3 regions of the Pectobacterium actinidiae genome follow, and region 3 is predicted to be linked to each of the others. Evidence: predicted binding sites of a transcription regulator. Region 3 holds the regulator's gene; each other region holds the start of a gene.
What was found. The regulator PurR, encoded in region 3, represses purine synthesis genes. The targets are predictions, from matches to a motif close to CANGCAAACGTTTGCNTG.

Region 1 (9,903 bases), 720 kb from region 3:
AATTACATCGGCAAGCAGTTAGGTATGCAAACCGGTGTACCCACTGCGAAAGAGATGCATAGCTACATTGCAACGCACAGCGCCGAGTTTGATCTGTCGTCGGCGAACGATGGCAATGACACACTCAGCGGTGGAGCAGGGAATGATATTCTTTTCGGGCAGGGCGGAAACGATACGCTGATTGGCGGAGAGGGTAACGACCTACTTTATGGCGGTAGCGGAGACGACATCCTGATTGGTGGCGCGGGGGGCGATACGCTCATCGGCGGTGCGGGCGCGGATACCTTTAAGTGGCAGGCAGGCGATATTGGCAACGATGTGATCAAAGACTTTAATGCCAAAGAGGGTGACCGGATTGATTTAAGCGATCTGGTTGGCGAACTGGAGGAAGGAACCGATATCAGCCGCTATATTCGTATCACCGATAATCAGGGTTCACCGACGATTGAAGTGAGCACGGCGGGGAACTTTACGGAGGATAAAGGCGGAACGGTTGCAGTGTCGATTACCTTGGAACATTATAACGGCGCATTACCGTCGCTGGAGAGTCTGGTCAGCAAGCCTGAATCGTCTAGCTGACAGGAAAGGGGAAAAGGAGCCGATCTGGCTCCTGTCTTTATCAAAAACTTAAAAGGTCTCCGAAAATGTTTTATATCCAGCGCGACAGTGATGGCCACCTGATGAAGGTAGAGCAGAGCCCTTTTCCTGAAATGAATGGCGAGTTACCTGATGATTCGCGTGAGGCGCAGGCCTGGTTCCGCAGCCATCAGGCAGCGATGTCCAGCCTTCAGCAACTGCGGCAAAGCGATCTGGAAATGGTGCGCGTGCTGGAGGATTTAATTCAGGTTTTGATTCAAAAAGGCGTAGTGAGCATTACCGATTTCCCTCAGGCGGCACAGCTGAAGTTGATCAACCGTGCGCAGGCGCGTGAAGCGTTGAATGGCGGATTAAACAAGCTGATTGGCGACGATGAAGAGACGATGTTTTGAAGAAATGATGTTGTAGAGAGAGGATATCTTAGCGTCGATCCCTGCTTTTCATTATGGCTCCGGCTTCTCAATCTTGTCGTGAGAAGCCGGGGCGTTAAGGCCGTTAGCTAAAACGATGTTGCATCAGACTCTGACCGCGGGTGCCGGTTCACCCAGCAGCCGTCCCATCGCTCCCTGCAATCCCATCTCCTGAAGCACTTTAAGCTCACCGGCGGTTTCAACACGTTCAGCGATAAGCGGCAGCGCAATACTGTTGGTGGCGCGATACAGCGCTTCGATAAACATTTGCTTATCGTCTTCCTGATCGATGTTGCGGATGTAGCTGCCATCGACTTTCAGATAAGCCAGCCCCCATTGGGACAGATTGCCAATCATATTAAAGCGCCCACCAAAATGTTGTAGCCCCAGCGCACAGCCATGCTCATTCAGCAGCTTGATTAAGGCTTCCAATTGGGCGCTGTCTGGCAATTGGTTCTCATCCAGCTCCAGAATCAGTCGTCTGGCAACGTCAGGCTGATGCTTCAATGGGGCAAGCAGATCGGCGAGCAGATGAAGATTCAGGACTGTGGTGCCGGACAGGCTTAGCGCCAGATTGCCGTCGTGCCGACGGAGATAGTCCAGCACTTCGCGCAGCATCGTTTGATCCAGACGGGTATCCCAGCCAAAGCGTTGAATCCACGGTAGGAAGCGACCTGCGGCGATACTGTTACCTTGCGCATCCTGAATGCGAGCCAGTACCTTGTGATGTAACACTTGGCTGGGATCGTCACAGGCGACGACCGGTTGCAGGAAAAGCTGCAAGCGTTCCTGTTCCAGAATAGGATCGAGCAGGTTAAACCACCTATGGCGATCGGTTTCGAGCTGTTCGGTACTGACGGATGGAATCTCGTGAGGCGCGCTGGTATCGGTATCGCTTTCGGCTCTCGTGAGCGCCTGATCGCCCTGAATAAACAGGGATTGCGCGGTGTCTCCGGGTCGGAAAGGCACCATGCCGAATTGGGCGACAGGGGAGACATCGGTTTCGCCTGTCAGATGCAACGTTTCAATGTTGCGCGTCAGTTCGCCAATCAGCGCATAGGCTTCTTTATCGACCAGCCCTGGGCAGAACAGCGCAAATTCTCCGCCACGGATACGTGCCAGAAGGCTCTCAGCATTCGTATGCTGCTTTTGCGTTTTACGCAGGATATGCCCGACGGAGGCTAATAGCGCATCGGTACGCTGACCGCCCAACCGCTGGTTCATTCCCGCCAGATCCTGCACGCGAATCATGATAAGAAAGCCGGGCGCGGTTTCTTCATCGGCCAGTTTGTCGTTGAACTGCATGTCAAACGCGCGGCGGTTATTCAATCCAGTCTGAGGATCCTGATAGGCTTCCTGACGTAGGCGCTCGCTTCGCTCCGCTTCCTCTTCGAACAGCGTTTTGAGCTTGCTGACCATCAGGTTCATCGCCTGCGCGACGCGGCGAAATTCGGGCGTATTGGGTAAATCTGGCTGGCTAAGGAATTCACGACGGGTAATCGCCAGCGACTGGTCGACGATATAATCGAGCGGGCGTAGCTGGCGGCGCAGGAACAGTGCACCGAGGAACACGCCCAGCGTGCCACAGCCGAGCAGCCACAGGAAAGAGGCCGTACTGCTGCGCCACAGTCGAGTCACCGCGAACATCGGATGGCTGACAACTTCGACTTTTGCCGCCTGTTCCCAGCCGCGCATCACGATGGCTTCGCCCGCGCCGGGTTGCAGGTTCACTAACTGAACAAACCAGCGCGGCACGTCAGGGATATCTGGCGATGCGGTGCGTTCCAACGTGACGTTGCCGGTTTTTAAATCCCGCACGCGAATACTGGAAAAATAGCCGCTGTCGAAAATTGAGCTGACCATCAGCTCTACCATCGCCGGGTCATCGATGTTCGGCGTCAGGGAAAGCCCCAATGCGGTCGCGGCATCCTGCGCGTGAGAGTGAAGCTGGTTATTGTACTGTTCACGCGAATTTTCCAGGCTGACGAAGAAACTCCCGCTGAAAATAATTAGCACAAACAGGCAGATGGCTATCAGTAATTGTTTGTATAGAGACATAGCCTACCCTTACTCCTCAATTGAAAACCCTTCGGCACGCATTTTGGTTAAGACATCCTGCCAGCGTGAAAGTCGCTTACTGTCACCGACACGTTTGTTGCTGCCGCTCGCGCCCGGCAACCAGAGGCCACCGCCATTAAAGGCATACACCGGCACTAAATCATTGCGCTCTGTCGCAGGTTGGATCTTGTCGGTCAGATTATCCAGCACCAGTGGAATCGAGGTCGGCGTGGGATAATAGGTTAGCACCATATGTGCTTTATTCAGACGTAGGGCTTTAACATAAGTAATACGTAATTTATCCGCCGAAACGCCTAAATGGCGCAGCGTAAAATACTTGGCGAGCGCATAATCCTCGCAGTCCCCGGCACCTTTACGCAGTGCTTCAATCGGTGTAGCCCAGTAATCTTCCTGATTCCAGACAACAATATCATCGCGAAACAGCATACGGTCATTGAAAAATTGATTCACGCTGCTCAGCAGAGCCTTTTCTTCTTTATTACGGGAATTGACTAACAGCGTCTGCCATTCATCTATTCGGCGGCGGGCATCGGGCGTTGCCGGGCCATAAAGCTGCTCGGTCCGCTGATTAATGGTAATAAAATCCCAGTCCGCACGTAGGGAACCCGCCAGCAGAAACAGCAGACAGCTAATAAAGAAAAGCCTGTAACTGGAGAGTCTGAACCCGGGGAGCAGCACTGAGGTTTCTCTGTTTACCTTGCGAGATGAATGTGGAGCGTGAATTCGATGCAGAATAGCGTACTTTCCTAGGTCTCAAAAGCAGTATAGTGGTGAAAATGATTGTTTGTCATAAGCGTATAGCGCGCTGATATAAAGCATGAGGTAGCTGAATGCGTTCAGATGTGATGGATGGAAAGAACCTTAATTTAGGGACGCTGGTTTCCGAAACTCGGAATCCGGCCACGATGGCGCTGGATCAGCTCTCTACGCTGGAAATGATGCATGCGTTTAATCAGGAAGATCGGAAAGTGCCTGAAGCCATTGCGCTGGTTTTACCCGCGATTGTCGAGGCTGTCGATCTGGCTGCGGCGTCGTTGCAGGAAGGCGGACGGCTGATCTATCTGGGGGCGGGAACCAGCGGCCGTTTGGGGGTGCTGGATGCCTCAGAGTGCCCGCCGACGTTTGGCGTACCGCACGGGCTGGTTATCGGCCTGATTGCTGGTGGGCCGGGCGCACTGCTGAAGGCGGTTGAAGGGGCGGAAGACGATCCCGCACTCGGTGAGGCGGACCTAAAAGCGCTGAATTTAACCGCTGTGGATATGGTTGTCGGCCTTGCGGCATCAGGCCGAACGCCGTATGTGATTGGCGCTTTACGCTATGCGCACAACGTTGGCTGCCGGACGGCGGCGATCTCCTGCAATCCGCATTCGCCCATTGCACAAGAAGCACAGGTGGCGATTTCTCCCGTGGTTGGCCCGGAAGCGTTAACTGGCTCGACGCGGTTGAAGTCAGGAACGGCGCAAAAATTGGTCCTAAATATGATTTCTACCGGCGCAATGGTTAAGCTGGGGAAGGTGTACCAGAATTTGATGGTTGATGTGAAGGCAACCAACGTGAAGCTGTTGGACCGGGCTTGCCGCATCGTCGTTGAAGCAACGGGGGCTGATCGGGAGCAAGCGCAGCAGGCGCTGGTACAGGCGGATAATGAGGTTAAGCCTGCAATTTTGATGCTTCTGGCTAATATTGACGTGGGAGCGGCGCGTGAGCGTCTGAAACAACACAACGGTTATCTGCGTGAGGCGCTAATTGGCGGATAAGATTATCTTGGTGTAAGTCGGGAGAAACGTTTTGAGTGATAAGCGAGAGCAACGCATTGTTTTTTTTGATCTGGATGGCACGTTGCATCAGCAGGACATGTTTGGCAGCTTTTTGCGTTTTTTACTTCGTCGGTTGCCGTTAAATCTTGTTCTGGTTATCCCGCTATTACCGATTATCGGGCTGGGGTTATTGATTCGTGGTCGCGCGGCTCGATGGCCGATGAGCTGGCTGCTATGGGCGATTACGTTTGGGCGTGATGAAGATGAGCTGGTTCAACTGGAAAAGCAGTTTGTCGGCGAGTTTCGTCATGATGTCATTCCGTTTCCGCAGGTTCAGCAGCGGCTGAAAACCTATCTTGAAGACAGCGAGGCACAGGTCTGGCTGGTGACTGGGTCGCCGCAGCGGCTGGTGGAACAGGTCTATCATGATTCGCCTTTTCTGCCCGGCGTGCGCCTGATGGGAAGCCAGATTACACGCCGCTATGGCGGCTGGGTATTAACGCTGCGCTGTCTGGGACATGAAAAAGTGACGCAGATGGAGCAGCGTTTGGGCGCGCCGCTCAAACTCTACAGCGGCTATAGCGACAGTAAGCAAGACAATCCGCTGCTCTATTTCTGTGAGCATCGCTGGCGCGTGACGCCCGAAGGCAGCCTGCAACAGTTGGAGTAACGCCTTCAATACGCCATCCATATAGGTATAATGCGCCGCCAAAATGGCAAGTAAAATAGCCTTAATGAGATAGGTTCTAAGTGAGGAAACGTGAGTAGCCCGCGTAATGATGAATACTGGATGCGCCATGCATTGACGCTGGCTCAGCGTGCTCAAGATGAAGGTGAGGTGCCAGTTGGCGCGGTGCTGGTGCTGGATAACGAGGCGATCGGCGAAGGGTGGAACCGGCCGATTGGGCATCACGATCCTACCGCGCACGCTGAGATTATGGCGTTACGGCAGGGAGGGCTGGTGTTGCAGAACTACCGTCTACTGGAGACAACGCTGTATGTCACGCTGGAGCCATGCATCATGTGTGCGGGCGCGATGATACACAGCCGTATTGGCCGTTTGGTTTACGGTGCGTCAGATGAGAAAACGGGGGCGGCGGGGTCGCTGGTGGACATTCTGCGACACCCCGGCATGAATCATCAGATCATGATTGAATCCGGCATTCTGGCGGATGAATGCTCCGCAACGCTCAGCGCATTCTTTCGGCTGCGACGTGAGCAGCATAAAGCCCGTCGGGCGGCAGAAAAAAATGAAAAAAACGCCGCGCAGGAGTAGCGGCGTTTTATGCAGGTTTATTCCGGTACTTTGCTGAACGGAACCGCCGGATAGCCTTGTGCGATCTGGGTTTGCTGCTGCGCTTTGGCTTCTTTTTCTATCAGGTAACCTTCCAGACTCACCATATAACGCCGAATGTTTTCCACGTAGTTATAGGCTTCATGTCCGCGCGCGTAGCCGTAGGTGGTTTGCGTGTAATAGCGTTTCTGGCTCAGCATCGGCAGGCGCATTTTCACATCAACCCAACTGTCGGGGTTTCCCTTCTGTTTTTCTGTCAATTTACGCGCATCAAGCAGATGGGCGTACCCCATGTTGTAGGACGCCAGCGCAAACCAGATTTTTTCATCTTCTGGGATAGTGTCCGGCATTTTCTGCATCATATGCGACATATATTGCGCGCCGCCGCGAATGCTTTGCTCCGGGTCGACCCGATCGGTGACGTTCAGGCTTTCTGCCGTGTTACGCGTGAGCATCATCAGCCCGCGCACGCCGGTAGGGGAGGTCGCCAGCGGGTTCCAGTGTGATTCCTGATAGGAGATAGCGGCCAGCAGCTTCCAGTCGATATCGGTGGCATATTTTTCAAACAGCGGGCGCAGGTCCGGCAGTGTTTCATCAATCGCGCTCAGGAACGTGGTGGTATCGACATAGTCAAATTCGCCAACATGGCCGAGATACTTCTCCTCCAGACGTGCGAGCGTACCGTCTTCGACAATCTGGCTGAAGAAATCCAGCAGCGCGGCGGACAGGCTATCATCGTGTGAACGTCGCATATACCAGGTAACAGGTTCTTCATCGCTGAGATCGAAGGCGACGGCGAGCTGCGGATGAATTCGCTGCATTAAGCCAATGGTGACCGAATCACCCAGCGTATAGTCCAGTTTGCCGTCGGCAACCTGCTTCAGTAAGTCCTGCGTGCTCTGATCGGAAGCCGACTCCCAGTTTAGCTGCGGATATTTTTCTGCTTTTAGATCGCGCAAGGTAGCGGCGTGGGCAGAACCCGACGTTACGACGAGGCGGCCTTGCAGCTTATCCAGCGTTTTTGGGCGAGGTGAACCAAGGCGGTACACTATCTGCTGTGAAATGGAATAGTAGGTTGGGCCGGCGCGGAAACGTTCCAGACGCTCGCGGTTGTAGATCAGTCCGGCAGCCAGCAGGTCTGCATCATCACTGTCCAGATCGTCGAACAGCTCGTCAAGATTTTTGCGTGACGAAACCACCAGCTTTACGCCGAGGTAATCGGCGAACCGTTTTGCCAGTTCATAGTCCAGACCTGTTGGGGATCCGTTGCTCATTGCATAAGTCAGCGGTGAGTTGACCGTGCTGATACGCAACTCACCGCGTGAGAGGATCTGCCTGAGCTGTACATCCTGGCTACTGCGCCAGGGAATACTAGGCCATAGCGCTAACGCCAGCAGTAACGTGATAATCCCGATGAAAAAATAATTTAATTTTAAAGGCTTCAAATAGTTATCTCTCGGTGGCCGTGTGGCCAGGCTGTCTGTAACGGCAGTTTTTTTATACGTCATTTCCCAGAGTGGGGGCATTTTGCTTAACAAACCGCCAGTGTGCAACTTTTATTGATTTGGTCACCGATTAATCATTCGTCGGACGCGAAGTGAAATTATCGCCACGCAAACGGTTTCGTCCGAGGGAAGGATTCTCTATAATATGCGCGTTTCCCCCCTGTTGTGCCCAATGGCTGTATCGCAGCCAGTGCATCGAAGACGAGAGAACTTTAGATTATGGAAATACTGCGTGGTTCACCTGCTTTATCGGCTTTTCGTATTAATAAATTGCTGGTCCGCTGCAAAGAGCACGTTTTGCCGGTCAGCGATATCTATGCTGAATACGTACATTTCGCCGATGTCAGCGCCCCGCTGAACAACGATGAACAGGCCAAACTGACACGTTTGCTGAAGTATGGTCCTTCTCTCGCGGAGCACGAGCCGCAAGGCCATCTGTTACTGGTCACGCCGCGTCCCGGCACGATTTCACCGTGGTCTTCCAAAGCAACGGATATCGCCCATAACTGTGGGTTAAGCAAAGTGCTGCGTCTGGAACGCGGTCTGGCTTTCTATATTCATGCGCCTACGCTGAGCGATGAACAGTGGCAGCAACTGGGGGCACTGCTGCATGACCGGATGATGGAAAGCGTATTTAGCGACCTGAAACAGGCCGAAGCGCTGTTCTCTCATCATCAACCTGCACCTTTCAAGCGCATCGAAATTCTGTTGCAAGGGCGTCAGGCGCTGGAAGAGGCGAACGTCCGTCTGGGGCTGGCATTGGCAGACGATGAAATTGATTATCTGCTGGAAGCCTTCACCAAACTGGGTCGTAACCCAACCGATATTGAACTGTATATGTTCGCACAGGCGAACTCTGAGCACTGTCGGCACAAGATTTTCAACGCGGATTGGGTGATTGACGGCGTCACTCAGCCGAAGTCACTGTTCAAAATGATCAAGAACACCTTTGAACACACGCCCGATCACGTTCTCTCCGCCTATAAAGATAATGCCGCCGTCATGGAAGGCTCCGCCGTCGGCCGTTTTTACACCGATACCAACGGACAATATGATTACCATCAGGAAGATGCCCATATCCTGATGAAGGTTGAAACGCATAACCACCCAACCGCCATTTCACCGTGGCCGGGCGCAGCAACAGGATCCGGCGGTGAAATCCGTGACGAAGGCGCGACAGGTCGTGGCTCCAAACCGAAAGCGGGTCTGGTCGGCTTCTCCGTATCGAACCTGCGCATTCCAGGCTTTATTCAGCCGTGGGAAGAAGAAGAGTTCGGCAAGCCAGAGCGTATTGTCAGCGCGTTGGATATCATGACCGAAGGCCCACTGGGCGGCGCGGCATTCAACAACGAATTCGGCCGTCCTGCACTGACGGGCTATTTCCGTACTTATGAAGAGCGTATCGATAGCCACAACGGCACAGAGGTGCGCGGCTACCATAAACCGATCATGCTGGCGGGCGGCATTGGTAACATTCGCGCCGATCACGTCAAAAAAGGCGAAATTAGCGTCGGGGCCAAACTGATTGTACTGGGCGGGCCGTCGATGAATATTGGTCTGGGCGGCGGGGCAGCCTCTTCTATGGCATCGGGTCAGTCCGATGCGGATCTGGATTTTGCTTCTGTACAGCGTGATAACCCGGAAATGGAACGTCGCTGTCAGGAAGTGATCGACCGCTGCTGGCAATTGGGTGAAGCCAACCCGATCTTATTTATCCATGATGTTGGTGCAGGTGGTCTGTCCAACGCAATGCCAGAGCTGGTGAGCGACGGTGGTCGTGGTGGTCGCTTTGAACTGCGCGATATTCTGAACGATGAGCCGGGCATGAGCCCGTTGGAAGTCTGGTGTAACGAATCGCAGGAGCGCTACGTTCTGGCTGTTGCGCCAGAACAGCTGGCACAGTTTGATGAAATTTGCCGCCGCGAACGAGCCCCTTATGCGGTGATTGGTGAAGCGACGGAAGAACTGCATCTGACGATGAACGATCGTCACTTCAACAACCAGCCTATCGACTTACCGCTGGATGTGCTGCTGGGCAAAACGCCGAAGATGCTGCGTGACGTTGAGCGCAAGCAGGTAGAAGGCACGCCGCTACAGCGTGATGAAATCTACCTGGCTGAAGCGGTTGAGCGCGTGCTGCATTTGCCTGTTGTCGCTGAAAAAACCTTCCTGATCACCATTGGTGACCGCTCTGTTACCGGTATGGTGGCACGCGATCAGATGGTCGGCCCGTGGCAGGTGCCGGTGGCTGACTGTGCGGT
Region 2 (9,903 bases), 1.2 Mb from region 3:
GCGATCTCTCGCGCCGACTATGTTCCCGGTTAAGATCCAGCAATACTTCCTCAATAAACGCCAGATGACGGTGTGATGCTTCGCGCGCCTTTTCCGGCTCACGGGCAACAATCGCCTCAAAAATGCTGGCGCGATGAATGCTAACCTGAGCCAACACTTCGCGGCTCAAATAAAGCAACTCAAAATTCTGCCTCACGTTCTGTTCGAGCATTGGCCCCATACAACGCACCAAATGCAGCAACACCACATTATGCGTGGCTTCTGTTACAGCAACCTGATACTGCATAACGGCTTCTGACTCAGCGTCCAGATCGCCCGCTTCCCTCGCCTTCTCAATCACGGCATGACAATCACGGATACGTTGCAGATCCGACTCTGTGCCACGCAACGCAGCATAGTAGGCAGCAATGCCTTCCAGCGCATGACGCGTTTCCAGAAGATCGAACTGTGATTCGGGATGTGTGCTCAGTAATTCTGCCAGCGGATCGCTGACGCTTTGCCATAGATTGGCTTGAACGAAGGTACCACCACCCTGACGGCGCAAAAGGAGACCTTTGGCTTCCAGGCGTTGAATGGCTTCTCTCAGAGAAGGGCGGGAAACATCGAACTGTTTTGCCAGTTCGCGCTCCGGTGGGAGCTTCTCGCCGGGGCGCAAGGTTCCCTCAAGAATCAGAAACTCCAGCTGCTGTTCAATCACATCTGACAGTTTGGGCTGACGGATCTTGCTGTATGCCATAGTGAATTCTTCTCTGCGAATGGCGCGGAGTCAATTGGTAATACCAATTTAAAAAACGTGACGCTAAAGTAACAAAGTATTCACCTTCTGTCCATAAGGACCTTGAGCTAAATCACCAATCCCACCAGATTTTAACAAATGCACGAGAAACCTGCGGCAAAGTGATAGCCCGCCTGTGGTATGACCATTAATCCCCTCTGTCTATATTTTAACTTTTTTGAAACGTAAAGCAGGCGTTGCTGAACCGTTTAAATACGAAAATAGTGAATTTTAATTCAAAAAATCAGGTTTTTTATTCTCACAAGGAAAGCGTAATTACTCGCAGATCTCTATCGTGGTAAACACCATTTTACAGCGGGGATAAAGAGATAATAAAAAGGAGTAAACCTAAAGGGGTAGCAAGTTCCCTTCCCCCCTAAAAATCATCTCTCAATTTCTTGTTATCAGGTTCTTAATCAGGGAGAGGTAAAATTTTTGATGTGGCGATAGTTTTTAATTATCAGATTATAAGAAATCAGTGCAATCTGGCGTACTTATCACTATTCTCTGCCAAACGGTAGCGGCTTTCTTATTTTAAGAAACACCAACCCGTAAAAATAAAATTACACAAACGTATAGTCACTAATACGCGTGTTCGTTCACACCGTGTTTTTTACTTGCACTGGCAGAGGGTTAAATTTGATGGATAATCAACACACGGACGGCACGCTAAAGCGTGGTTTGAAAAACCGTCATATTCAGTTGATTGCCTTGGGTGGCGCGGTAGGTACTGGCCTCTTTCTTGGTATTGCGCAGACAATCAAAATGGCCGGGCCATCGGTCCTGTTAGGCTATGCAATTGGCGGGCTGATCGCGTTTCTCATTATGCGCCAACTGGGCGAGATGGTGGTCGAAGAACCGGTAGCCGGATCGTTCAGCCACTTTGCTTATAAATACTGGGGCGATTTCGCGGGCTTTGCATCGGGATGGAACTACTGGGTGCTGTATGTGCTGGTCGCCATGGCCGAGCTCAGCGCTGTGGGGATTTATGTCCAGTACTGGTGGCCAGACATTCCGACCTGGGTGTCCGCCGCTGTCTTCTTCCTGCTGATTAACGCCATCAATCTGGCGAACGTCAAAGTCTACGGTGAGATGGAATTCTGGTTTGCCATCATCAAAGTCGCCGCGATTATTGGCATGATCGTCTTCGGCGGCTGGCTGCTGCTCAGCGGTACGGGCGGGCCGGAAGCAACCGTGACCAACCTGTGGGCGCAGGGCGGATTCTTCCCGAATGGCGTGCTTGGTCTGGTGATGGCGATGGCCGTTATCATGTTCTCATTTGGCGGGCTGGAACTGGTGGGGATTACCGCAGCAGAAGCGGATGACCCAGAGAAAAGCATTCCACGTGCAACCAATCAGGTTATCTACCGTATCCTGATTTTCTATATCGGTTCACTCGCTATCCTGCTGTCACTGTACCCGTGGGGCAAGGTTGTGGAAGGCGGTAGCCCGTTTGTCATGATCTTCCATGAACTGAACAGTAACGTCGTGGCGACGGTGCTGAATATCGTGGTATTGACCGCTGCGCTGTCCGTTTATAACAGCTGTGTTTATTGCAACAGCCGCATGCTGTTCGGTCTGGCGAAACAGGGTAACGGGCCGAAAGTACTGAAAACTGTTGATGGCCGTGGCGTTCCCGTTGTTGCTATCGGCATCTCCGCGCTGGCAACGGCACTGTGCGTGCTGATCAACTATCTCATTCCCGGCAAAGCGTTCGAGCTATTGATGGCGCTGGTCGTGTCTGCTCTCGTGATTAACTGGGCGATGATCAGTCTGGCGCACCTGAAATTCCGTGCGCAAAAGGACAAAGAAGGGACGGTGACCAAGTTTAAAGCGCTGCTTTATCCGCTGGGTAACTACCTCTGCCTGCTGTTCCTGGCGGGTATACTGGTCATCATGTTCCTGACGCCGGGCATTCAAATTTCCGTCATGCTGATTCCGGTCTGGCTGGTTATTCTGGGCGTGGGATACTTTATCAAAAAGAAAAATCAGGCGAAGTAAGCCTCAGCGTTAACCGTGTTTCCTCGATTCAATGGCCGACCCTGTCGGCCATTTTCACATCAGGCTAAGGGGGAAACATCAAACCAACGCTCCATATATTGTCAGGAGTGCGACCACCACCACCAGCACCAGCGTCACCTTTTTCGCCAGCGTCACAGCAGCTTTGGGCGTCTCTACAGGCTCGATATGGGATTCACGCGCCAGAGAAAACTGAGCCAACTGCGTTAACACCCAGTATTGCGAGCTTCGGGAATCCCCCAGCGAGGCAAACCAGGCTGGCAGCGCTTTTTCGCCGTGTCCCAGCAAGGCGTATGCGGCACCGGCTAAACGTGCAGGGATCCAGTCAAGCCAATGCAATAAGCTATCAACACCTGATTGTGCACGCTCCAGCGGAGTGTGGTGGCGGGCAAGCCAGGTCTGTCTGGCGCGTAAAAACGCATACCCCGTCAGCGCAATCGGCCCATATGGCCCGGCAGCGATGAACCAGAACAGCGGAGCTAAATAAAAGCGGAAATTTATCCACAGCAGCGCGTTTTGCAGCTCTTTCAACTGCTCACTTTCGCCTGTGCCAACGGGCAGACCGTGAATCAGCGCCAGTTCTGCCGCCATTTCCCGACTCGCATCGGCTTCGCCGCGCTGTGCCGCCTGCAAATAGCGCCGATAGTGCTGGCGGATTTCACCCGCACCAATGCACATCAGGCTAATGATAATCCACAGCAAAAGAGAAATCAGGCCAAACAGAATGCCGCTTGTGAGACACAGCAGGCCCGCCACCACGCCCATGCTACACAGCGTGAGGAACAGCGTTTGCAACAAAGACGGAGACGGCATGTGCCGGAACACGACCTCAAGCCGATGATCGATCTGCCAGTGCTCGCCCTGTTTGAACAAGCGCTCCCATGCCAGCGTAAGCAACAGTGTAAACAGCGTCATTAATCCAGGCTCCCTTTGTTCTCTGTCCAGTTTTCTTGTAGCAGATGATGATAGCCGTCCCAGTCAAATGCCGGGCCGGGGTCGGTTTTACGACCCGGAGCGATGTCGCTGTGTCCGGTAATGCGCGACGGCGTAATGGGATAGGCCTGCATTAACAGGCGTGTAATCGCAGCCAAAGAATGATATTGCTCTGTGGTAAAAGGCAGCGTATCCGTCCCTTCCAGCTCAATGCCGATAGAAAAATCATTACAACGTTCCCGGCCTTCAAACTCCGAAACGCCAGCATGCCAGGCGCGCTGATCGAAAGACACATACTGCGTAGTTTGCCCGTCGCGGCGAATCAGACAGTGCGCCGCGACGCGTAAATGAGAAATATCGGCGAAATAGGGATGCACCGAGGGATCCAAAGTAGCCGTAAACAGTTGGTCAATATAGGGACCGCCAAACTCACCGGGCGGCAAACTAATATTGTGGATCACCAGTAGGGAAGGCACCTCATTATTCGGGCGGCCATCATAATGCGGTGAAGGCGTGTGTGTAATGTCGGATAACCAGCCATTTTCCAAAAGCATCGGCGATAACCTCGCATCGTATCGTTTGCCGGCTGAATCAGGCGAAAAATCAATTTCAGGCGTAAAAACCATGTAGCCAAAAATCCTTGTATCCAAGATACCATGTTTCACGTCATGCTATCTATTCAACTGGGCATCAATAGATTTTACCGTTTGTTTTGTGATATTCCTGCCGTTTCCCTGCCTGAATGCAATCCGATACCTTTTTAGTAAGGTGAAATCTCCCACATCATTATGTGATAAAAGTCACATTACAAATGTAATGACGCAACAATAGGCAATCGTTTTCGTGCATTGCGTCTATTTTTACTTAAAATACATGACAAAATTATCTTCTGATTTTTTTAGATATTACCAAAACTTATTTTGCGGTCTTACGTACGACGTACATAACGTCTAACACTATGGTACTTAACATGAAAAAAACTTTCGCTGTAGGCGCCTTGCTTGCACTGTCATGCTCAATGCCTGCACTTGCCGACAGCAATAAAGCCGAATACCTGTCCGACTGGTGGCATCAGAGCATTAACGTCGTCGGCAGTGCCCACACCCGTTTCGGACCGCAACTGAACAGCACCACCTACCTCGAATACGAAGCGTTTGCACGTAAAGACTGGTTCGATTTCTACGGCTATGCCGATGCACCTAAATTTTTTGGTGGCGATCCCGACAGCCGTGGCATTTGGGACAAAGGATCTCCGCTGTTTGTCGAGATCGAACCACGCTTCTCTATTGATAAGCTGACGGGCGCTGACCTCAGTTTTGGCCCGTTTAAAGAGTGGTACATCGCCAATAACGTTATCTACGATCAGGGTCGCAACAGCGGTTCACGCCAAAGCACGTGGTACATGGGCTTAGGTACTGATATTGATACCGGCACCGATCTGTCCCTGTCAGTGAACGGCTATGCCAAATACCAATGGCAGAACTACGGCGCAGCGAACGAAAACGAGTGGGATGGCTACCGTGTAAAGGTGAAATATTCTTACCCACTGGGCTCAATGCTGGGCGGCAACGTCTCGTATATCAGCTTCACCAATTTCGACTTTGGCTCAGAACTGCGTGATAAATCGAATGCAAGCCGCACTAACAACTCCATTGCCTCCAGCCATATTCTGGCGCTGGGCTACGACCACTGGCACTACTCTTTCGTTGCGCGTTATTTCCACAACGGCGGCCAATGGGCTGATGGCGCAGAACTCAATTTCGGCAAAGGTCCGTTTGAAGTGAAATCTACCGGCTGGGGCTACTACCTGGTCGTTGGTTATAACTTCTAAAATCGCATCCCCTTTCCGGCGATCGGAGATCGCTCGCCGGAAAGTAAATAACAGTAACGGATTGAATTATAATAACTATTCATTCTGGATGTCCCGATATAAACAAGGTAGCATAGACCTCCGAATCCCCCTTCGGAGTTTTGTCATGTCAACGCGTCGCTACAGTCAGGAACAACGCCAAAAAGCTTTACTCGCTCGTATTGCACAAGATATCCCCGCTAGCGTGCAACTGGCCTTACGTGAAGATTTAGGCAGCATCGTCGATGCTAATCAAGATATTACCGCCCTTCTGCTACCCGACAACGAGACCGTCAGCGCCCGCATTATCACGCGCGAAGCGGGTATATTCTGCGGCACGCGCTGGCTTGAGGAAGTCTTTTCTCAATTAGGCGGCACGACAACGATCGTCTGGCACGTTACCGATGGCGACGCCATCACGCCCAACCAAACGCTGTGTGATATCACAGGCCCAGCCAAACAGCTCCTGACGGGCGAACGCACTGCGCTGAATTTCCTGCAAACGCTGTCCGGCGTCGCCACCGAAGTCAGCCGTTATGTTGCCGTATTGCAGGGAACGCGCACTCGGCTGCTGGATACGCGCAAGACGCTACCGGGGCTAAGAACCGCACTGAAATACGCCGTATCATGCGGTGGCGGAGACAACCACAGACTCGGTTTATCCGACGCCTTCCTGATCAAGGAAAACCACATCATCGCCGCAGGCTCAATCAAAAATGCGGTAGAAAAAGCGCAGTCTTTACGCAGCGATGTTCCGGTAGAAGTTGAAGTCGAATCGCTGGATGAGTTACATCAGGCGCTGGAAGCGGGCGCAGATATCATCATGCTGGATAATTTCAGTCTCGATAACATCCGAGAAGCCGTTGCTGTAGCACAAGGCCATGCGCTGCTGGAAATCTCCGGCAATGTCACTCTCGACACGCTGCGTGGCTATGCGGAAACTGGCGTGGACTATATCTCAGTCGGGGCGTTAACCAAGCACGTACAGGCACTGGATTTATCCATGCGCTTCGTCTAACCGTTCCTCTATTTCTACCTGCGAGGTGCTATTACGCACCTCGTACACCTCTCATCCTCTCGCACACCATCGTAACGCCATAGACTGACAATCCCACACGAACATCCTGCCCCGACAGCGTGAAATTGCGTCTCTACTCGCAAAAAACTTTCAATCCTCTGCAAATATCTAAAAACATGTCGTGACGCTTTCCTATTTCGCTTTTCCCTGCTCGTCAGCCTTCATACGCTTTTCTATGCTGCCAGCCATCCGTAGGGATTTATGTAACGCAACATTTATGCGCCACAAAATTTATATGCAACAACAGGGAAATCAACATGACAAAACAACAAGGATTTACGCTGATTGAGCTGATGATCGTCATTGCGATCATCGCCATCCTCAGCGCTATTGGCGTACCGGCTTATCAAGGCTATCTGCAAAAAGCAGCGCTGACGGACATGCTGCAAACGATGGTGTCTTATAAAACGCCAGTCGATCTCTGTGGTCTGGAAAATGCCGCTTTTACGGCCTGCAATGCAGGTAATCAGGGAATACCGGGTAGCAAATCTTCACGCTATGTCAGCGCCGTTAGCGTCACTCAAGGAGTGATTACGCTAACCGGACAATCCACGCTGCAAGGTCTGCGCGTGATTCTGACACCAACATGGGATACCGAAATCGGCGCTTCACGCTGGACGAAAAACTGTGCCACGGATAACAATACAGAGAGCCTGCAATCCGCCTGTCAGGACGTTTTCCGTTTTGATAATACGGCAGGCTAATCATGACAGACTCATCCTTTTCCTCCGAGCATACGCTCAGCGAGTTACAGACGCTGTGCCGACGGTATCAGGCATTGTTGCTCAGCCTCGATGAACAAACGCTGTCGGTCGCCGTCACGGCTTCCCCTTCTGCGGAAATGATTGCCGCGCTGCGTTTCGCCAGCAATCGCCGAATTATGGTGGAACAATGGCCACAGGCCAGAATGGAACAACAGCTTAACCCGCTGAACGCCGTTGCCGAGCCCGCAGAAACCTACCATGCCAATACTTATAACAGCAGCACCAGGCCGCAGGATCATGACGATGACTCCCCCGTTGCACAATTTATCCATCAAACGCTGCGTCTCGCCGTTCAGCGACGCGCTTCTGATATCCACTTTGAGCCGTTACTGGACAGCTATCGCGTACGTCTGCGCATTGACGGCGTGCTACAGGCCATATCCGCACCGCCTCCCGAACTGACAAACCGTATTACCGCACGGCTGAAAATCATGGGTAAGTTGAACATCGCCGAACGGCGATTGCCGCAGGACGGTCAATTTAGCCTGACGCTGGATCAACAAGCCTATTCGTTACGCATTGCGACCCTACCCGTACAACAAGGAGAAAAAGTCGTGCTGCGTATCTTGCAAACGCACCAGCAGGAGTTAGCACTGGATAAACTCGGCCTCACCACAAAGTCATTACAGCAGGTGATTAGCGTACTGAGCGCCTCACAGGGGATGCTGTTAGTCACGGGTCCAACGGGCAGTGGAAAAACCGTCACGCTTTACAGTGCGATACGCTGGCTAAACGAGTGCAGCCGCAATATCTGTAGCGTAGAAGATCCGGTCGAAATTCCCCTGGAAGGAATTAACCAAACGGCAATCAATCCTAAAGCTGAACTGGGATTTGGCCGAATTTTACGAGCCCTGCTGCGACAGGATCCTGACATCATTATGATCGGTGAAATACGCGATGCCGAAACCGCAGAAATTGCAGTAAAAGCCGCACAAACTGGCCATCTGGTTATGTCCACGCTGCATACCAACTCTGCCGTAGACACGTTAACTCGCCTCAGTCATCTAGGCATCCCCGGTTACCTGTTAGCGGCGGCGCTAAAACTCATCATTGCCCAACGCCTTGTACGTCGGCTATGCCCGCACTGTAAAACCCCAGGAGAACCGCTACTTTCACTGCCAAACAACCTATGGCAAGGGCCACTGCACCATTGGAAAGCCCACGGTTGTAGTCACTGTTTTTCTGGCTACTATGGCCGCGTCGCGCTCTATGAATTATTGCCCATCACGCCAGATTTTCAGGCAGCACTGGCGGGCAACGCCAGCACAGGGGAATTATCCACACTGTCTCACCACTCAGGTTTTCCAACCTTGCTCGCCGCAGGGCTTGAGTTGGTCAACGATGGCCTGACCTCACTTGAGGAAGTCTACCGTGTAGTGGGCGATGAGCACGCAATGAACCAGGAGACGCAATGAAGCTACAGCGCTTATACCACTGGCAGGCCATCACGTCTGAGGGCGAATTTATCGATGGAGAACTCATCAGCACACACCGCCAGTACGCCTATGCCAGCCTGATTGCGCAGGGCTACCAGCCGCTTCTTGTAAAAGCCGGCGATTATCTGTCGCTACGCTACTGGAAACGTGAGCAGCTAGGCGAGTTAATCAAACAGCTTGCTGCCCTGCTACAAGCGGGATTGCCACTGCTGGAAGCATTAAAACTGGTGTCGGAACAGCACGAGCGCCCCGGCTGGCGCTGCATATTGCGGGAGGTTCGTACCCATGTTGCGCAGGGAAGCTCGCTGTCTGAGGCATTACACGAATATCCCCATATCTTTCCCGTTTTGTATCAATCCCTCATTGCCGTCGGCGAATTGACTGGGAAGTTAGACGCATGCTGCCTACAGCTCGCTCAGCAGCAAGAAAAACAGTCCAGACTGCAACAGAAAGTCATCAAAGCACTACGCTACCCCTGCTTTGTTTTGGCCATTGCCATAGTGGTCAGCATGATGATGTTGACGTTGGTTCTGCCCGAGTTTGCGACGCTCTATTCCTCGTTCGATACACCGTTGCCGTGGTTTACCCGGCAGTTGCTGCATCTGGCAGAGATAGTCACTGACTACGGATTTATTGGGTTGCTGGTACTCAGTGGCCTGATAGTGGGCTACGCCCGCTTGAGGCAGAAACGGCCATTATGGAAAATCCGAGAGCAGGAGTGGCTGCTGAAGCTTCCTATCGTATCTAGCCTGCTACGCGGTAAATCGCTGAACCAGATATTCCATATCCTCGCCATGACGCAACATGCTGGTTTGACGCTCCCGGAAGGGCTCGATGCCGCCGCGACGATCCGTCACCCGCTTTATCAGACCGCGATTCAACAAATACAAACGCAACTGCATCAGGGCACGTCGCTGTACCATGCCACACAACATCACGCCTCGCTGTTCCCCGCACCTTGTCCGCAGTTAATTCGCGTGGGGGAAGAAACCGGTGCATTGGATACGATCTTTACACAACTGGCAGAATGGCATGAGGGTCGGGTACAG
Region 3 (9,903 bases):
AAAGGAATGATGGACGCCACTTGAGAGACGGTGCTTTTGATTGCGGGGAACAGTGGAGAGCAAAGCAGGATAAAGCTAAAAATTAGGATATAAATCGCACAGGCACGTAACAACTGGCTGGCAGAATAGCCAGATAGGGACGCACGTTGAGCGCTGTCGATGAGGTAGGCCGCTTCGGTATCTTTCTTGCGGCATTTCGCCATTAACGTGACAGCAATCAGGCTGACTAAACTGCCTGCGAAAGCGGGCAGTTCGGCACCGAGGTGGGCAGCCACAATGTACTGTGGCACCAGCGTGGTCACGCCGCACACCAGCGTAATAGCGAACACACCACGAATAGCTTTAATGCCGCCCCCGATGATGGCAACGATGACAAAGGGCAGGAGGATGTTGAACAACGCCAGTTGTTGCACAACTGTGGCACTTAATGTGGTAACGGGAAGGTGAACCTGTTCCGCTAAAATAGAAACCGGAATGCCGACGGCGCCAAAGGCGGTGGGGACAGTATTGGCGACCAGTGATGCGATGGCCGCTTTCATTGGATTAAAGCCAAGTGCGATAAGTATGCCGATGGGGATCGCGACTGCGGTGCCATAACCCGCTGCGGCTTCGAGAAAACCACCAAAACACCATGAAATGAGCAATACCTGAATACGTTTATCATCGCTCACACTGGCGAGGACATCGCGTAGCACATCCATACTGCGCGTCTTTTGCATCAGGTTATAACTGTATATCGCTCCCAGAATGACGATGATAATTGGCCATAGCCCTTTCAACGCGCCATAGCTTACTGCTAACCCCAGCGTTTTCAGCGGTGTGTGCCAGAATAGGGAGGTAATAATCACGGTGAGTGCCAGCGTAATCAGCACCGCGTGATGGATAGGTGTTTTTATTTTTAGGATAAGAACAATCATGACCAACAGTGGGAAGCTACCCAGCAAAAAATATAAATAATTGTGCATAGCGGTGTCCTGACATCCTGATGTTAAGAGGTAAAAACAAGGGATACCAATGTGGTGCTATATACACTTATATAATGAATGGTTATTGAATAATTTTAGCTGAATCGGGTCAGATGAAACGAAGAAGTGCAAAATAATATTGATATTAGTTACTTAATGATTAATTAAGTTACTTAAATTGGCGAAATAGAGGGCATGAACGAATCAGGATCGTGCGTTTATTTCATGAGGCGAGTGAAAAATGAACGGTAATTTAAGAGAAATGGAGGAGAAAAAACAAGGAATGGTGCGTTCAATTGGACTCGAACCAACGACCCCCACCATGTCAAGGTGGTGCTCTAACCAACTGAGCTATGAACGCATTAAGATACCGCGCTGCCTGTCTGACAGCGGGACGAATAGTAGCGAGCAAGGGGAAAACTGGCAAGAGGAAAAATGCAATTTTGTGCTCTTGCCAGTGCGACTGCTGGGCTTGTATCCATTTCGCCGTTTTTTTCGGCGATACCCGTATTCAGGCTTAGGTATAAATTGGGTGAGACGTTATCTAGCGAGCGGCGCGCGCTAAAATCCGTGCGGCGGGTTGGCGCTGAAGAAAACGAATCCGCGTCACCATCATCACCGCTGCTGCTGTCAGACCAATGATGAAACCACACCAGAAACCCGCAGGCCCCATGCGTGGCACGATGACATCGGTTAACGCCAGCAGGTAGCCGCTTGGTAACCCCAATACCCAATACGCGACGAAAGTAATATAGAAAATTGAACGGGTGTCTTTATAGCCACGCAGTACGCCGGTGCCGATGACCTGAACGGCATCGGATATTTGATAAACGGCAGCCAACAGCATGAGCTGAGAGGCCATCGCGACCACTAGCGGGTCCTGATTGTAGAGCAGGGCAATGGGTTCACGCAGCAGTGTGGTGAAAATTGCTGTGCAGCAGGCTAACGCTACGCCGGCCATGATGCCTGTGTACGCGGCAATACGGGCGTCCTCAACCGAACCTTCCCCTAAGCGATGTCCAACGCGAATGGTGGTAGCGACGCCCACCGAGAGTGGAAGGACGAACATCAGCGAACTGAAGTTCAGGGCAATTTGGTGACCGGCGACATCGACAACACCCAGCGGTAACACCAGTAGAGCAACAACGGCAAACAGCGTGACTTCAAAAAGCAGAGCCAGTGCGATGGGCAAACCGAGACCAAACAGGCGCTTCAGCACGGTAAAATCTGGCCGGAATGCCGGGCGATGAAGACGGATATCGCGTAACCAGGAGGCTCGTCGGGTATAGAGCATCATCAGCAGCATCATGATCCAGTAAACCGACGCGGTGGCGACGCCGCAACCTACGCCGCCCAATTCGGGCAGACCAAATTTACCGTGGATAAATATGTAGTTAATCGGGATGTTGATTAACAGCCCGATGAATCCAATCATCATGCCGGGGTAGGTTTTGGACAGCCCTTCACACTGGCAGCGCAAAACCTGATAGAACAGATAACCAGGTACGCCCCACAGCAACGCGTGTAGATAGCCGATGGCTTTCGCAGCCAGTTCAGGCGAACCGTCGCTCATCAGGTTAATGGCGTATTCTCCCTGATACAGCACCAGCATCGTCAGCACCGAAATGATGGCCGCGAGGAAAAAGGACTGTCGCACCTGATGAGAAATACGATCGCGACGGCCGGAACCGTTGAGCTGTGCGACAACGGGCGTTAACGCCAGTAGCAGGCCATGACCAAAAAGAATGGCGGGTAGCCAGATTGAGGTTCCCACCGCGACGGCGGCCATATCGGTGGCGCTGTACGCACCGGCCATGACGGTGTCAACCACACCCATCGACGTTTGGGACACTTGCGCAATAATGACAGGAACAGCAAGCACCGATAATTTACGCGCTTCTGTCAGATACTGTTGCACGGATACCTTCCTTGAATGACTAACGTAATAGCAGGATAAATGACTCAGATATGAAAAACAGACTGGGATAAAGAGTGCATTATTGTAACGGCTTAACGAAAGTAAACCAGCATGGAAGAAAATATATTCTTTTTGTTACGTTACGATTTAGACAGCAATCGGGTATACGGCATTCCGGTTTGGTTTTCCGCGCAATATCGGGCACACTGCACTGAGTCATTTTTTTGGTTTTAAGAGGCAAACCGCATGTTTACCGGTATTGTTCAGGGCACCGCGCCGGTGGTGTCGATTGAAGAAAAATCCAATTTTCGCACGCATATTGTCCAACTCCCACCCGAGCTACTGCCAGGGCTCGTGCCCGGAGCCTCCGTGGCACACAATGGCTGCTGCCTGACGGTAACCGCTATTGACGGCGATCGTGTCAGTTTTGATCTCATGAAGGAAACGCTGCGGTTAACGAATCTGGGCGATATTCATGAGGGCGATGTCGTAAATATTGAGCGAGCCGCAAAATTCGGTGATGAGATCGGTGGACACGTCATGTCGGGCCACATCATGTGTACGGCGGAAGTGGTTAAGATTCAGGTTTCAGAGAATAACCATCAGATTTGGTTCCGTCTGGCAGATGAAGCACTGATGAAATACGTACTGCATAAAGGCTTCGTTGGGATTGATGGTATCAGCCTGACGGTGGGGGAAGTCACTCGCGGGCGCTTCTGCGTGCATTTAATCCCAGAAACGCTGAATCGCACAACTCTGGGCCAGAAACGTCTGGGGAATCGTATCAATATTGAAATCGACCCGCAGACACAGGCCGTGGTGGATACGGTCGAGCGTGTGTTGGCTAGCAAGCAGGCGAGCGATCTCGCCAACGAAGGCTGATATCCTGCACTGCATATTCTTGTAAACCGGACGAACCGCATCGTCCGGTTTTTCTTTCCTGTCAGCGTGCAACACGCAATCCTCCTTCGACGCCCTCCAGGCTAAACACGACTTGCCAGAGTTGGAGCGTTCTCGCTCTGAAGGCTCCCGCGCAAAGGTTAAGATAGTAACTGAACATTCGGCGGAAGCGGGCAGGGTAGCGTGGGGAAAGCTGCGGCCAGCCTTGCTGAAAACGTGCATGCCATGCCATTAATGTGCGATCGTAATCGGTGCCGAAATTGTGCCAATCCTCCATCACCATGTAAGGCTCACTCGCCTGCGCAATGTGCCGTATGGAGGGAATACAGCCGTTGGGGAAAATGTATTTATGAGTCCAGGGATCGAGGTATGGGTCGGTCTTATTGGCTCCGATGGTATGTAAGAGAAACAGCCCATTAGGCTTTAGATTACGCCGCACGATGCGAAAGTAATTGTCATAGTTGCGTGGCCCGACGTGTTCAAACATGCCAACTGACACGATACGATCAAATTGCCGATTGAGATCGCGATAATCCTGTCGTTCAATGGTGACGTCCAGATTCTGACAGCGCTGCTGTGCCAGCATTTGCTGCTCCTTTGAAATCGTGATGCCGTAAACTGATACGCCATAGTGCCGGGCTGCAAACTCCGCAAGCCCGCCCCAACCGCAGCCGATATCCAGCAGCGTCATCCCTGATGTTAACTGGAGTTTTTCGCAAATCATGGCGAGTTTGTCTTCCTGCGCCTGTTCCAGCGTTTGTGCCTGTTTCCAGTAAGCGCAGGAGTACTGCATGTAGGGATCCAGCATCAGGGTAAACAGGTCATTACCTAAATCGTAATGCGCTTTACCGACAATCTGAGCGCGTCGACGGGACTGCAAATTCGTGATACGGGAGAGGGCGACTCGCGTAAGATCGTGCAATCGGCGGGGGAGTTTCGCTTCCAGATCCGCACGCAGGACGCGATGGGAGAACATATCCAGCTGTTCACATTCCCACCATCCATCCATGTAGCTTTCTCCCAACCCCAACGATCCTTCTTGCAGAACGCGCTTAAAAAAACCGGGGTTGATCACCTGGATATCAAAAGGACGGGTACCGTTGATGGTGATATCCGCGCTAGCCAACATGTCCTGTACGATGTGGAACCAGGGGGCGGTCTCCTCATCCCATTCTTCTGTATAAGGTGAACTCATCGTGTCTCCTTAACTTTTCTTAGATAAAAGTATCGTAAACAGACCTGGAAAACACTTATCGCAGCCGGGGTATCGGCTGTCACCAGAGAAAATGAAACACGGTATTATACCCGTCATACTTCAAGCCGCATGTACGTCGGCTACGTCCGTTACTCGGCTCATTCATGAGCCTCGCCCTAAAGGGCCAACGCTTTGACGTTGTGCAAAACGCTAGCGTGTTGTCATGCAACTCGATTATTTAGGGTATAGAATTAGAACGGCTTCAGCCAGCCTACAAGAAAGCTGGCTGAAGCAGAGAGGGAAAGCTGGCAGGGATAAGAAAATCGTCTGTATAGAATGGCTGCGGTTAGCGGCGATAGTCGAGGTAAGGGCCATCTGCCACTGAACGACGTTCAATCAGCGTCGGGTGTACTTCAATGACGTGCGCATCTTCCCGTTTACTGGTTATGCGATCCAAGAGCATAGAGAACGCGGACTGGCCCAGACGCTCCTTTGGCTGGTGGATGGTGGTCAGCGCAGGTGTAAAGAAGCGTGCGTGGCGCACGTTGTCATAACCGATCACCGAAATATCCTGCGGTACGCGCAGACCCAGTTCGTCAGCCGCACAGATAGCACCCATCGCCATAATATCGCCGCCGCAGAATACGGCGGTTGGCCGCTGTTTCTGTGCGAGAATCTGATGCATGGCTTTATAGCCGGACTCCGGTTCAAAATCGCCCCGAACCACCCATTCGTCGCGCACGGAAATGTCGGCTTCCTTCAGTGCTTTTAAAAAACCGAGGTAGCGTCCGCTGCCGGTATTGCGTTCTTGAGTGCCGGGGATGGCACCGATATCACGATGGCCGCGTTCGATCAGGTAGCGACCTGCCATATAACCACCTTCAAAGGCGTTATCGATAATCGTATCGGTAAAATCGCTGTGCATTTGTCCCCAGTCCATAACGACCATCGGAATGCTGCGATAATCTTCCAACATCGACAATAGTTCTGGTGGGTACTCGGCGCACATCACCAACAGGCCGTCGACACGTTTTTGCGCCAGCATGGAAAGGTAGGCGCGCTGCTTGCCGATGTCGTTATGCGAATTACACAGCACCAGCGTGTAGCCTTTGGCATAGCAGCTGTTTTCAACGGCTTCAATGATCTCGGCGAAATAGGGGGCTTCGCTGGAGGTGGCCAGCAAGCCGATAGATTTAGTGTGATTAACTTTGAGGCTGCGGGCGACGGCGCTGGGTGAATAGTGCAATTCTTTGATTGCTGCCCTGACGGCTGCCTTAGTCTCTTCGGCGACGAAACGTGTTTTATTGATCACGTGCGATACGGTTGTGGTAGAAACGCCAGCACGCTTTGCCACATCTTTAATCGTTGCCATCTAAAAATGACTCCTGAACTTACCTGTTATAGACGTAAGTATATTGTTAATCGTTTGCCTACGTTTAATGTTCTTCTTCTAAGCTAAAAAACAGGATTTCAGAAGGAGAATGCCGAATGTTATACCGAAGGGATCTGGGTTGACGTTTTTCGACTGATACGCAGCGCTTTCATAAACAGCGGATTGTGTCCGATTTATCATGAAAGTGGAAGGGCTAATTTATACTATTAGTGATGCATTCGTCCGAGATTTTTCGCTAGAATTATGAAAGAATCGTAATAACCCTATTATTTGTGGCTTTAACTACCTAAACGCGCTCGGCTGTGCAGGGTTGTGTCTTTTCAGATGAAGCTTTCAGATAAAATTTGTTCGTTAATAAGGAGTCATTTATGGATACAGATCTGAAGATGTCTTTGCTGACAACTATTGGTTCGTTGGCGGTGATCATCGTGTTTAGTTTTACAGCGGTGCTGAACTAACCAAACGACTGGTTAGATATTCAGACACGTTGATGATGCCATAAACGTGTCTGAATCGCTTTTATACCCGCCATACTTCAAGTTGCATGTGCGTTGGCGTTGTTCAAAACGTTAACGTTTTGTCCTGAAACTCGAATTATTTAGGGTATACAAGAGATATAATCTGTTCTTAACGAATGGTTTGCGGTGTCACTACACGACGCGCGCCAACGTAGTGCTCCTGCCAATAATCTTCACTCAACTTGCTGATACGAATATCTGAGCCTGTACGCGGCGACTGAATGAATTTCCCTTCCCCCAGATAAACTCCGACGTGATCGGCCGCGCCACGATTATTGATGCGGAAAAAGACCAAATCGCCACTTTCCAGCTCGCTCTTTTTAATCGGAGCGGCGTCGCGCAGGTGATACATTTCGTTTGCGGTGCGTGGAATTTGGATTTTAACGACATCTTTGTAGGCGTAATAAACCAGTCCGCTACAGTCGAACCCAGTAAAGGGAGATGAACCGCCCCAGTGGTAAGGCTTGCCTATCTGGCTCATCAACTTATTCATTGCCGTTGTTTTGGCATGCTGATAGCGCTTTTTATGCGCAGCGCTTAACGCCATTCCTTTTTCTGTCAGCGACGGATTTTTATCTGCCTTACCCTTGAGTGCGGTCTTCTTCAGACCGGTTTTGACTCTGGTTTGTGCGGTTGTTTGTTTCTCTTCAGACTTCAGCTTTTTAAGATTTTTTTTCACTAGCGCAGGTGTACTACTTTGCGTCCGTGACGGCTTTTTTTCTGTCGCTTTGCTCGCGGTACGGGATTGGGTTTTATTGCTGACTGCGGTAGGTTCTGGTTTTTTGCTTTTGATCGGCGTCGGTGATTTAGCATTACCCTTTGTTTGACGGCTTTTCTTATTCGTTTCTGCCACGGCGCTTTTCTTCGGCGCAGAATGCGGGGTAGACGGCGCAGCCTGAACCACGTTCAGGGATAGATTACTGAAAAATAATATAAAAAGAGTAATAAATAAGCGCATAATAAAAGTGACCGAACATAATCCTTAACTCGCTCAATCCCCACAGTATTCCTGAAAACGGTGTTATAAAAAAGTGGGCATGGCCTCTTTATTCATACAGAATAGTGAAAAAACGTTAATAGTTATTTTTTCGATTGATTTATCAGCGTTTTCTGACGTTGATTTCATCAATGATGAATGCTTTCAGGAAAAAAATAACCTTACAAAAAATGGCGTTTTTTTGTGGCTAGTGGCATCGGTACAATATCACTGAGTCAATGTCGCTGTCGTAGCATCTCTGACGGCGGCTCATGGTTAGCGTTTTGGACGTTAGCCATCCTATAGAATTAAGGAAGCAAGAAGATGACGACACCGACAATTGAAAAAATTCAGCGCCAAATTGCTGAAAACCCGATTCTGCTGTACATGAAAGGTTCCCCGAAATTGCCAAGCTGCGGCTTTTCCGCACAGACTGTTCAGGCGCTGTCTGCCTGTGGCGAACGTTTTGCGTATGTTGATATTTTGCAGAACCCAGACATTCGCGCTGAGCTACCGAAATACGCGAATTGGCCGACATTCCCGCAGCTGTGGGTTGACGGCGAGCTGATTGGCGGTTGTGATATCGTGATGGAAATGTTTCAGCGCGGTGAACTGCAACCGCTGATCAAAGAAACGGCAGACAAATACAAAGCGCAGCAGGCCGATCAAGAGTAAGGCTTTCTTCTGGCGTAATGACGATGTCAAATGTTGTTACGATGCGAGCGTAAATCCTTCCAACGGGTGCTTTATGGCACCCGTTTTTTGATCTCAATCTTTTCAGTCTTCGGCTGACGCGTCTTCCAGAGAACTTTCTTCCAGTGCTAGCGGCCAGCCGCCCAGACGTTTCCAGCGATTAACCAACTCGCAGAACAGTAATGCTGTCTGATTGGTGTCATACAGCGCAGAGTGCGCCTGGCTGGAGTCAAACGCAATACCGGCGGTAATACAGGCTTTAGCCAGAACCGTTTGGCCTAACACCAGCCCGCTGAGAGCGGCGGTATCGAAAGTGGCGAAAGGATGGAACGGATTACGTTTCAGGCTACAGCGTTCCGCTGCTGCTGCCATAAAGCTATGATCGAATGTGGCGTTATGCGCCACGATAATCGCGCGGTTGCAACCCTGATCTTTGATCCCTTTACGCACGACTTTGAAAATTTCATGCAGCGCATCATATTCGCTCACTGCGCCACGCAGGGGGTTGGTGGGGTCAATACCGTTAAACGCCAGTGCGGCGGGTTCCAGAATCGCGCCTTCGAAGGGTTCGACATGAAAATGCAGCGTTTCATCTGGCTGTAACCAACCGTCTTGATCCATTTTTAATGTTACCGCTGCAACTTCCAGCAAGGCATCGGTTTTCGCATTAAATCCGGCGGTTTCAACATCAATCACTACCGGGTAAAACCCACGAAAACGGCCGCTCAGGGCATTCAGATCACTTTTATCAGCCATTTTTCTCTTAATTGTTAGCAAAACGCAGCGCGCATTATTGCAAATTTTGACTGGAGATGCAGCATGCCCGTTGTTGTTTCAAACCGCAGTGATGGCAGAAGAAGAGGGGGAACAGGTGCTGATGCCGCACCTGTAGAATGCATGGGATTAGTGACCGATGCCGTTACCCGCGTGGGCATTTTCGATCAATTCGATCTTATAACCATCTGGATCTTCGATGAACGCGATCACAGTCGTACCGCCTTTGACCGGACCTGCTTCGCGCGTTACATTGCCGCCCGCTTTACGGATACGCTCACAGGTTGCGGCAACATCGTCAACGCCCAATGCGATATGACCATAGGCGTTGCCCAAATCATAACTGTCGACGCCCCAGTTGTAGGTCAGTTCGATAACCGCACCTTCGCTCTCTTCGGTATAACCGACGAAGGCCAACGTGTATTTGTATTCGGTATTCTCGCTGGTGCGCAGTACGCGCATGCCCAGGATTTGGGTATAGAAATCGATAGAACGTTGTAAATCGCCAACACGCAGCATGGTATGAAGTAAGCGCATAGTGTCCTCGTTAAAAAGTGCAACAAAAAGGGAA

Region 1: the regulator PurR is predicted to act here: its motif matches at 7,748-7,765, upstream of purL (phosphoribosylformylglycinamidine synthase).
Region 2: the regulator PurR is predicted to act here: its motif matches at 4,556-4,573, upstream of KKH3_RS16470 (nucleoside-specific channel-forming protein Tsx).

The regions. Positions count from the first base shown of each region.
Region 1 is NZ_JRMH01000001.1:3,298,083-3,307,985, reverse strand. Features, by position in the region: gene KKH3_RS14195 (Ig-like domain-containing protein) at 1-579, shown strand, start outside; gene KKH3_RS14190 (hypothetical protein) at 645-989, shown strand; gene lapD (cyclic di-GMP receptor LapD) at 1,113-3,065, opposite strand; gene lapG (cysteine protease LapG) at 3,075-3,764, opposite strand; gene murQ (N-acetylmuramic acid 6-phosphate etherase) at 3,917-4,843, shown strand; gene yfhb (phosphatidylglycerophosphatase C) at 4,875-5,513, shown strand; gene tadA (tRNA adenosine(34) deaminase TadA) at 5,604-6,119, shown strand; gene mltF (membrane-bound lytic murein transglycosylase MltF) at 6,137-7,645, opposite strand; gene purL (phosphoribosylformylglycinamidine synthase) at 7,862-9,903, shown strand, end outside.
Region 2 is NZ_JRMH01000001.1:3,823,682-3,833,584, forward strand. Features, by position in the region: gene pdhR (pyruvate dehydrogenase complex transcriptional repressor PdhR) at 1-736, opposite strand, end outside; gene KKH3_RS16455 (amino acid permease) at 1,418-2,776, shown strand; gene ampE (beta-lactamase regulator AmpE) at 2,855-3,709, opposite strand; gene ampD (1,6-anhydro-N-acetylmuramyl-L-alanine amidase AmpD) at 3,709-4,281, opposite strand; gene KKH3_RS16470 (nucleoside-specific channel-forming protein Tsx) at 4,698-5,558, shown strand; gene nadC (carboxylating nicotinate-nucleotide diphosphorylase) at 5,704-6,594, shown strand; gene ppdD (prepilin peptidase-dependent pilin) at 6,912-7,358, shown strand; gene gspE (type II secretion system protein GspE) at 7,361-8,833, shown strand; gene hofC (protein transport protein HofC) at 8,830-9,903, shown strand, end outside.
Region 3 is NZ_JRMH01000001.1:2,574,738-2,584,640, reverse strand. Features, by position in the region: gene KKH3_RS10955 (L-lactate permease) at 1-965, opposite strand, end outside; tRNA gene KKH3_RS10950 (tRNA-Val) at 1,250-1,326, opposite strand; gene KKH3_RS10945 (MATE family efflux transporter) at 1,510-2,883, opposite strand; gene KKH3_RS10940 (riboflavin synthase) at 3,130-3,765, shown strand; gene cfa (cyclopropane fatty acyl phospholipid synthase) at 3,827-4,978, opposite strand; gene purR (HTH-type transcriptional repressor PurR) at 5,325-6,350, opposite strand; gene cydH (cytochrome bd-I oxidase subunit CydH) at 6,740-6,829, shown strand; gene KKH3_RS10925 (C40 family peptidase) at 6,999-7,847, opposite strand; gene KKH3_RS10920 (Grx4 family monothiol glutaredoxin) at 8,190-8,540, shown strand; gene rnt (ribonuclease T) at 8,643-9,314, opposite strand; gene gloA (lactoylglutathione lyase) at 9,462-9,869, opposite strand.